Regions from separate parts of the Mesorhizobium sp. NZP2298 genome, predicted to be linked through region 3. Evidence: predicted binding sites of a transcription regulator. Region 3 holds the regulator's gene; each other region holds the start of a gene.

Region 1 (3,275 bases), 980 kb from region 3:
GGCCCGACGTGGCGTCGTCATGGCTGGCGAGCACGATCCCGCGCTCCTGGCAGGCAGCGGCGATCACCGCGCGGTTCGGCGCCGAATAGCGCGCCGATTCCGCCATCCGCTTCTCGCAGAACAATTTGAAATCGCGGTCGGTCAGCTTCAGCTTGCGCTGGTAGTAGTAGGCATAGGTTTCGAGATTGACGAACTGACGCTGGCCGGGCGCATGGTCCATCAGCGAGGCCAACTTGACCCGGTCGTCCTGATCGAAATTGGCGAATGCCTGCAGGCAGTCCGGCGCCGAAACCTCGCAACGCAGATGCAGGAAATGATCGGCGCGCAGACGGTCCTGCGCGACGCTGTCCTCGATTGCGTCGGCCAGCTTGCGGATATCGGCCAAGGTGAGATCGGCGTCCTCGTCCATGCCGACGCGCAAGGCGTCGAGCACGGTGGTGATGCCGGCCGTCGCCACCTGCGCATCATGGGCAAGCACCGCGGCGATCGGGTTCCAGCGTACCTTCGGCCGTGGTGCGTAATGCCCCTCGAGATGGTCGGTGTGCAGTTCGACCAGCCCTGGAATGACATAGTCGCCGCCCATGTCCTCGCCGGTGCGGGCAGCACCGGCATCGATGCCGGCGATGAAGCCGTCGCGCAGCACCAGCGACCCCTCGACGATCTCGTCGGCAAGCACGATACGGGCGTTGGAAAGAACGGTCTCGGCGGTCATTTTGGGCAGTCCTTGATCATCTGGGGCCGGAATTGTTCAGGCGATTTTTCTGGCCGGTCGGCGTCCCAGTGCGTGCTGGGAAAGCACCATGAACGGCGCCCCGGGTTCGGTTTCGACAAACAGCGTCAGCGCGTCCACCAGCACAGGTTGTTGCAGCACTTCGGCGAACAGGCTGTCGATTGCTAGGCGAAGACGGGGGCTTTCCTGTGGCCCGACCCGACCCGACAGCGTCATGTGGAAGCGAAAGGTCTCGAAGACATAGGGGTAGCCCCACTGGCAGAGATTGCGGAACTCGGTCGGCTTCAGCGAATCGGGGCTGCGCCGCTCGATCTCGGCCTCGGTCAGTGGCGCGCGAAAGCGGTCGAAGTCGCGCACGACCTCGTCGGCGAAGCGGTTGAGCGAAGGCAACGGTCCCTCAGGAACCAGCGCGAAGAAGCTGTCGATCTGACTGACGACGAGCCGCGGTATCGTCACCACCGGCGTCGCCTCGGCAAAATGGTCGAGCCCCGCGCGCAGCGAGGTCTCGCTCTCGTTGGCCGCAAGGCGGAAGGGCGCTTTCAGCGTCGCGTGGAAGCCATAGCGGCGGGCCGAAGCGGTGTGGAAGGCAACTTCCGCCGCCGCCAGATCAGCCACGGCCTCAACCGGCCTTGTCGCCGCGCCGAACGGGTCGCGGCCCAGCCAATTGGCGGCAATCCGCGCCAGCGGTTCGTCCTGCCGGGGAGTGAAATAGATGGCATAACGCATGGGAAGTCCTCGTCAGATCCGTTGCCATAGGTGATTTCCATGACGGATTGACGAAGCTTTGAAGGGTTTTCGAAGGCAAATCGAGCCAGGCGGTCCTTAGCCGACGATTTTTTCAAGCTGGACCAACAACTTCAGCCGGCGCCACCGCAACGATCAGGTCTTCATCAACCATTCGTGCTCCGGGGCATTGTGGAATTTCCACGTCCGCTTCGGCCCGGCCATGACGTTGAGATAGTAGAGATCGTAGCCATGGCAGGCGGCGCAGGGGTGATAACCCTTGGGCACCAGCACGACATCGCCATCCTCGATCGCCATGGCTTCGTCCAGCGCGCGATGGCCGTTCTTGTCGGCGTCGGTGTAGACGCGCTGGAAGGCAAAGCCCTGTGGCGGGTTGAGGCGGTGATAGTAGGTTTCCTCGAGATAGGATTCATCAGGCAGATTGTCCTGGTCGTGCTTGTGCGGCGGGTAGCTCGACGTATGGCCGCCGGGCGTGATGACCTCGACCACCAGCAGCGAGTCCGCCGGCTTGCCTTCCGGCAGGATGTTGGTGACGTAACGCGTGTTGGTGCCCTTGCCGCGCACCTCCTGGCCGAGATCGTCCGGCCCGATCACCCGAACCGGCAGGCCGCCACCAAGGCCGGGCGCCGAGCACACCGCGAGTTCCAATTCGGTATCGGCCGTTACCGACCAGTCCGATCCCTCGGGAATATAGACCGACCACGGCTTGCCTTCGAAGGGTGACATGCGTTCCCCGAGCAGGCCAAGATCCTTGCCGCCGGCTTTCGCGGCACCCTTGCCGGTGACGAACACCAGGCAGACCTCGCGATCGTCCGTCTTTCCCGAGGCGCTTTTGCCTGGTTTCATCCGATGCAGGTCGAAGCCGACATAGGTCCAGCCAGCGCTTTTCGGCGTCACATGGGCGATGCGGCCATGGCCCTTGTCCGCCTTCACGAGCAGCTTCGACATGCCTTACTCCTTCGGTTCGGGCTCGGCCGTCGCCTTGTTCTCCTCGGCCGGCTTGTACAGATAAAAAAACTGCCAGACGCCATAGCCGGCGAAGCCGAGCGCGAGGACGCCCCAGAACGGCGTGCCGGTGGCGAACTCGATGATCGACCAGATGACGCAGACCGCGACGACGGCAACACGCCGCCACAAGGGCCGGAAGAAGGGGTGCTCGGAATCTTTCATCGGGCCAATCTACAGCAACCTGGCTCGCCGTGAACCCATCGCGTCAGGCATTCGGAAAACCCTGGGTCTCCACCGTGTAGCCGGCGGCCGTCATCACCCGCATCAGCTCCTTGTGGCCGACCTGCGCCATCTTGAGCGGCGGGTTCTTCTTCGGGTCCTGCTCGGCCTCGACCACGAACCAGCCCTCATAGCCATGGTCGGCGAAGCGCTGCACGATGGCGCCGAAATCGAGCGAGCCATCGCCCGGCACGGTGAAGGCGCCGAGCGCCACGGCGTCTAGGAAGGACTGTTTCGTGCGGTCGAGCTTGTCGATCACGTCCATGCGCACATCCTTCACATGGACATGGCTGATGCGCTTGTGGTGGTTGTCGATGGCGCGCAGCACGTCGCCGCCGGCAAAGGCCAGATGTCCCGCATCCAGCAACAGCGGAATGCCTTCGCCGGAATGGCGCATGAAGGCATCGAGTTCCGGCTCGGTCTCGACCACCGCCGCCATGTGGTGGTGATAGGAAAGCGGCATGCCTTGCTCGGCGCACCATTCGCCGAATTCGGTCAGGCGCCTTCCATAGGCCTTCATTTCGTCACTGGTGAGTTTCGGCTTGGTGGCGAGCGGCTTCGAACGGTCGCCCTG
Region 2 (3,275 bases), 3.3 Mb from region 3:
AACGCGATCCGATCGTCATGGAAGGCGGCACGACCTTCCACTTCGTCACCGACGGCATCCATTCGGCGCTCGAGCAGGCAAAGGTCGCGGCTGGCGGCAAGGATGTGCGGGTTGGTGGCGGCGTTTCGACAATCCGGCAATACCTTCAGGAGAAGCTCATCGACGAGATGCACCTGGCGATCTCGCCGATCCTGCTTGGCACAGGTGAGAATCTGTTCGCCGGTCTCGACATGCTGAAGCTCGGCTACCAGTGCACCGAGCAGGTTGCGACGGCGCTTGCCACGCATGTGATGATCGGGCGGGCGTGACTACAGCTCTTTCTCCCCGTCACTATACGGGGAGAAATGCCCGGCAGGGCAATGAGGGGCGGCGCGGCCTTTGGAGACTAGCGGCAAGCTACCAATAGCAGCGAATTGGGGCTCAATCGCCAACGCTGGCGCCGCCCCTCATCCGCCCTTCGGGCACGTTCTCCCCGTGAACGGGGAGAAGGACAAGGTGCTCAATACTTCTCCGGCACGTAGAGTTCGCGCGGCAATGTCTGGCGCTCGTATTCGGGATTGAAGACGCGTTCCGGCAGCGTGATCTCCTCGTGCGGCACCTCTTCATAAGGCATCTGCTTGAGCAGATGGTCGATGCAGTTCAGCCGTGCGCGCTTCTTGTCGTTGCCCTCGACGATGAACCAGGGCGCCTCCGGAATGTTGGTGCGGGCGAAGGTCTCTTCCTTGGCCTTGGTGTACTGCTCCCAGCGCACGCGCGATTGCAGATCCATCGGCGACAGCTTCCACTGCTTCATCGGATCGTGGATGCGCATCAGGAAGCGCATCTGCTGCTCCTCGTCGGTGATCGAGAACCAGTACTTGACCACGGTGATACCGGAGCGCACCAGCATGCGCTCGAACTCCGGCACGTCGCGGAAAAATTCCTCGACCTGACCGGGATCGGCAAAGCCCATCACCTGCTCGACGCCTGACCGGTTGTACCAGGAGCGGTCGAACAGCACGATCTCGCCACCGGCCGGCAGATGCGGCACATAGCGCTGGAAATACCATTGCGACTTCTCGCGCTCGGTCGGCGCCGGCAGCGCCACGACGCGGCAGATGCGCGGATTGAGCCGCTGGGTGATGCGCTTGATGACGCCGCCCTTGCCAGCGGAATCGCGGCCCTCGAAAATCACCACCAGCTTCTTCTTGTGGTAGGCGACCCAGGACTGCAGCTTGATCAGCTCGGATTGCAAGGTGATCAGGTCACGGAAATATTGCATGCGGTCGATCGAAGGCGGATGCGCGTTCTTGTAGATCTTGGCGATCTCCATCGACAGCGCCGGCTCCGACATTTCGAGCTCATAGTCTTCGTCGAGCGTGTCGGCGAGCTCGGCTTCAAGCCAGTCCTTGGCGGGAGAATTCTGTCTTAGCTCGGTCATATCAGTCGCTCCGCTTGCAAGCCTGTCGGCTCATGTCCGGCACCCCAAACTGCTGGCCCCTAGCCTGGAATGGAAACACCTTAGCCGAATTCAATATAGGCCGGCGGTGACGGTTTTATTGCAGTCCGGGGCGCGATCGCGGCTGTTAAAAGCTCCGCCATGTGTGATCGATCCATCATCATTGCATGGCGACAAGCCGGGCGAATTGTCCTACAAATCCCCGGTCGCATTCCGGGCTGCCCTTCGCGGCACCCCAATTCAACACAATCGCGAGGACTGACATGGAATACCGCACCCTTGGCCGTTCCGGCCTGAAGGTTTCGACACTGACTTTGGGCACCATGACGTTCGGCGGCACCGGCCCCTTCGCCGCGGTGGGCAACAGCGATCTTGCCGAAGCCAAGCGCATGATCGACATGTGCATCGACGCCGGCATCAACCTCATCGACACCGCCAATGTCTATTCGAACGGCCTGTCGGAAGAGATCATCGGCGAGGCGCTCGGCGGCAAGCGCAAGAACGACGTGCTGATCGCGTCCAAGGCGCGCATGCGGATCGGCGGCGGGCCGAACGACGAAGGCCTGTCGCGCCACCATCTGATCCGCGAATGCGAAAAGAGCCTGAAGCGGCTGAAGACCGACGTCATCGACATCTATTTCGTTCACCAGTGGGATGGTCTTACCCCTGTCGAGGAAACGGTGGCCGCGCTCGACACGTTGGTCGCCCAGGGCAAGGTGCGCTATATCGGCTGCTCCAACTGGTCCGGCTGGCAGGTGATGAAGGCACTCTCCATCAGCGACAGCCGTCACCAGCAACGCTTCGTCACCCAGCAGATCCACTATACGCTGGAGGCACGCGAGGCCGAATATGAACTGCTGCCGATCTCGGTCGACCAGGGACTGGGCGTGCTGGTCTGGAGCCCGCTCGCCGGCGGCTTGCTGTCCGGCAAATACCGCCGCGACAGCCCGACCGCGCGCCAGCTCGCGGGCTGGTCCGAGCCGCCGATCCGGGACGAGGATCGGCTGTGGCGGATCGTGGATGTGCTGGTGGAGATCGGCAAGGCTCGCGGCGTCTCGGCGGCGCAGGTGGCACTTGCCTGGCTGCTCGGCCGCCCCGCCGTCTCCTCGCTGGTGATCGGCGCCCGCAACGATGCCCAGCTCAAGGACAATCTCGCCGCGGCTGCCCTGGAACTCAACCCTGAAGAACGCCAGCGCCTCGACGCGGTCAGCCGCCCGCCCCTGCTCTACCCCTACTGGCACCAGCAATTGACGGCAAAGGATCGCTTCGGCCCCGCCGACATGGTTCTCGACCGCAGCGTCATCTGACTCTCTGGCCGAAGCGCGCTTAGCCCTCGATGAAGTGCCAGAGTTGGGGATCGGGTTCGATCTGGCCGCTGAGCACGAAATATTTATAGAGCACGAGCAGGGAGACAGCCTGCTCGTCTCGCTCATTGGAGAATGTCCGGCAATAGGCATTGGCCGCGGCAACAATGCGCTCGGCCTGCGCCGGATGCCGTTCGAAATAGCGCACCTTTTCGCCAAGATCGGCGAAATCCGGATCGAGCGGCACATAGTGGACGTTGGCTTCGAGCCGGCTCTCCGCGAACCACGTCTCGTAGGTCGGCGGCGGCATCAGGCACAGCGAGTTCGAATTCATGATCCATTTGAGATTGGTCGCTACGTCATTGCCCTCCAGCGAGACGATGTAGCGGTAGCGCAAGTGCTGGCGGATGCTGAGAAAGGGCTTGCTGTACTCGGCCGGCGCACTTCGCTTGTGTGAACCTACGTCGCAGAACGGCAGGTCACGCGCCGCGTTCAGGAACCGTGTCCTGATCGGATTGTTGAGATCGCCGCGC
Region 3 (3,275 bases):
CGGCGCAACCGCGCCATGGTGATTGCGGCCGTGCGCCGGGCCGGCCAACCCTCGCGCACCGAGATCGCCGCGACCACCGGCCTCAGCCATTCGACCATATCGGCGATCTCTTCCGACCTGATCGGCGAAGGCATCCTGGCCGAGGGCAAGCCGAGCGAGGCCGGTACGCTCAAACGCGGCAGGCCACAGGTCGGCCTCGGCCTCAACCCGGAGGCCGCGGCCATCATGACCGTCGTGCTGTCGCTGAATTTCCTGTCCGTCGCCGTCATCGACTATGCCGGCCAGGTGATATCAGAGGAACAGCGCCGGCTGGACACGCTGACCATGTCGCGCGAGGCGCTGATCGGTGAATGCGTCGCCATTGTACGGCGCCGCCTCGAGGATCCCGATATCGACGTGCGCAGTGTCGCCCGTATCGCACTGGCGATCCAGGGCATAACCGACACCAAGGCCAGGGCCATGCTGTGGTCGCCGATCACACCGCAGACCGACATCGCCTTCGCCGACATACTGGAAGCCGAGTTCGGCATCCCGGCCACCATGGAGAACGACTGCAACATGATGGCGGTGGCGCTGCGCTGGCGCGACCCCGAACGCTACCGCGACGACTTCATCGCCATCCTTTTGTCGCACGGCATCGGCATGGGCCTGGTGCTGAAGGGCGAGCTGTTCACCGGCACCCATTCGTCGGGTGGCGAGTTCGGCCACATGATCCATCGGCCAGGCGGCGCACTCTGCCGCTGCGGGCGGCGCGGCTGCGTCGAGGCCTATGCCGGCAACTACGCCATCTGGCGCAATGCCAGGCAGCTTGGCGAGGACACCGAACCGGTCGCCGACGTCAGCGACACGCAGATGCGGGCACTGGCGACGACGGCACGGGAACGGGCCGGGCCCGAGCGCGAAGCCTATCGCAAGGCCGGCGAAGCACTGGGTTATGGCCTCGGCAGCCTGTTCGCGCTGATCGATCCCGCACCCGTGGCCATGGTCGGCGTCAGCGCCGCCGCCTTCGACCTGATCGAGCCGGCATTGCGCGAGGCGATTGCTCAGACCGCCGGCGGCCAGCACTCGAAATCGATTTCGTTCGACACCGAACCGAACGAACTCCCCCTGATCCGCGAGGGCTGCGCCATGCGCGCACTGACCTTCGTCGATCAGGAGATCTTCGCGCCGGGCGCGCAGGCAAGAGGGAGTGCTGGAAAGAGCGTTGCCTGAAACCCGCGCGGAACGCCCTGGACTTCCGGAAAGGCACGGCCGGGCGCCGTGACTGCGCGTCTCAACCGCTTGACTGAGCGTCCCAAACCATTGACGGCTTCGGCAATCGCGACATCCATGCCGTGTGATCGGAGCGACGCCGACGCAGGAGACAGTGGAAAGTCGCCGCGTGGACTTCCGTTGTCGCGGCATCATCTTTGCTGGTTTTCGCGGGCGTATTGATGTTTGCCGTTATTATCTTTCGCACTCGCGCCGGCTGAGCGCTCCTTTAATCCTCGCGGATCGCGTAGCCTGCCCCACGGATGGTGCGGATGACGTCGGGCATGCGGCCATTGTTGACCGCCTTGCGCAGGCGGCCGACATGCACGTCCACGGTGCGTTCGTCGATATAAATCGTCTCACCCCAGACATTGTCGAGCAACTGGCTGCGCGAGAACACGCGGCCGGGATGGCGCATCATGAATTCCAGAAGGCGGAATTCGGTCGGCCCGAGCCGGATCTCGCTCTTCTTGCGGTAGACCCGATGCGATTCACGGTCGAGCACGATGTCGCCGACCTTGAGCACGCTGGACAGCACTTCGGGCTTGGCGCGGCGCAGCAGCGCCTTGACGCGCGCCATGAATTCCGGCGTCGAGAACGGCTTGACCAGATAATCGTCGGCACCGGTCGAAAGGCCACGCACGCGGTCGCTCTCCTCGCCGCGCGCCGTCAGCATGATGATCGGCAGCCGTTCGGTCTCGGGCCGCATTCTTAGCCGGCGACAGAGTTCGATACCGGACACCGCCGGCACCATCCAGTCGAGCACCAGAAGATCGGGCACGTTTTCCTGCAGCCGGATTTCGGCTTCATCGCCGCGGGTTACCACCTCGACCTGATAGCCTTCCGATTCCAGATTGTAGCGGAGGAGCACGCCGAGCGGCTCCTCGTCCTCCACCACCATGATGCGTGGTGCGATCATTGACTGGTCACCTCTAAAGCAATCCCGGGAAAAATATGTAACGGTTTTCCATCCTGAATTGCGTGAAACAAAGAGATAGAGCGGTTCGGCGTTTCCGCGAAACGATGAACCGCTCCAACGCTCAAGCCGCCGGCGCCGACATCGCCGTCTCGTCCTGTTTGGGGCGGTTGGCGGGCAGTTGCGTGCCGGTCAGGACATAGTACGCGTTCTCGGCGATGTTGGTCACATGGTCGCCGATGCGTTCGAGATTCTTGGCGCAGAACAACAGATGCGTGCAAGCGGTGATGTTGCGCGGATCCTCCATCATGTAGGTCAGCAGCTCGCGGAACACCGAGGTGTATTTGACGTCGATGCGTTCGTCGTCGGCGCGCAGCTTCGCAAGCGCGGCGGCATCGCGCGCCGCATACTCCTCGATCACGCCCTGCACCTGGATCAGCACCAGCTGCGCCATGGCGTCGATGGAATGCGACAGGTCGCGCGGCGTTGCGGTGAGACCGACGGTGCCGACGCGCTTGGCGATGTTCTTGGCAAGGTCGCCAATGCGTTCGAGGTCGCCAGCCATGCGGATCGACCCGACGACATGGCGCAGATCGTCTGCCATCGGCTGGCGCTTGGCGATCAGCGTGATGGCGCGATCGTCGAGTTCGCGCTGGCGCGCATCCATGATGGCGTCGTCGGAGACCACGCGCTGTGCCAGCGCGTTGTCGGAATTCAGCAGCGCCTTGGTGGCGCCGCCGACCATCGAGCCGGCGAGATCGCCCATGTCGCTGATCAGCCTGCTGATCTGTCCGAGATCCTCGTCGAAGGCTGCGACTGTGTGTTCGGCCATGATCCTGGTCCTCGTAATGCGTGCGATCAGCCGAAGCGGCCGGTGATGTAGTCTTGCGTGCGCTTCTCGCGAGGCGACGTGAAGATCTTCTCGGTGCGGTCGAACTCGACCAGTTCGCCCAGATACATGAAGGCGGTCTGCTTCGAGACGCGCGCCGCCTGCTGCATGTTGTGGGTGACGATGACGATCGTGTAGTCGGCCTGCAGCTCGTCGATCAGTTCCTCGATCTTGGCGGTCGACAGCGGATCGAGCGCGGAGGCCGGCTCATCGAGCAGG

The links. Region 3 encodes PhoB, which activates phosphate uptake and scavenging genes when phosphate is short. Its sites were predicted from a motif close to TGTCATNNANCTGTCAT; they were not measured.
Region 1: the regulator PhoB is predicted to act here: its motif matches at 1,496-1,512, upstream of EB231_RS02455 (DUF1045 domain-containing protein).
Region 2: the regulator PhoB is predicted to act here: its motif matches at 1,583-1,599, upstream of ppk2 (polyphosphate kinase 2).

The regions. Positions count from the first base shown of each region.
Region 1 is NZ_CP033365.1:536,906-540,180, reverse strand. Features, by position in the region: gene EB231_RS02460 (alpha-D-ribose 1-methylphosphonate 5-triphosphate diphosphatase) at 1-712, opposite strand, end outside; gene EB231_RS02455 (DUF1045 domain-containing protein) at 749-1,456, opposite strand; gene iolB (5-deoxy-glucuronate isomerase) at 1,610-2,422, opposite strand; gene EB231_RS02445 (DUF3329 domain-containing protein) at 2,426-2,644, opposite strand; gene iolE (myo-inosose-2 dehydratase) at 2,688-3,275, opposite strand, start outside.
Region 2 is NZ_CP033365.1:4,825,670-4,828,944, forward strand. Features, by position in the region: gene EB231_RS23510 (dihydrofolate reductase family protein) at 1-308, shown strand, start outside; gene ppk2 (polyphosphate kinase 2) at 500-1,420, opposite strand; gene EB231_RS23520 (aldo/keto reductase) at 1,702-2,745, shown strand; gene EB231_RS23525 (glycosyl transferase family 90) at 2,765-3,275, opposite strand, start outside.
Region 3 is NZ_CP033365.1:1,516,645-1,519,919, reverse strand. Features, by position in the region: gene EB231_RS07375 (ROK family protein) at 1-1,212, shown strand, start outside; gene phoB (phosphate regulon transcriptional regulator PhoB) at 1,481-2,170, opposite strand; gene phoU (phosphate signaling complex protein PhoU) at 2,292-2,999, opposite strand; gene pstB (phosphate ABC transporter ATP-binding protein PstB) at 3,026-3,275, opposite strand, start outside.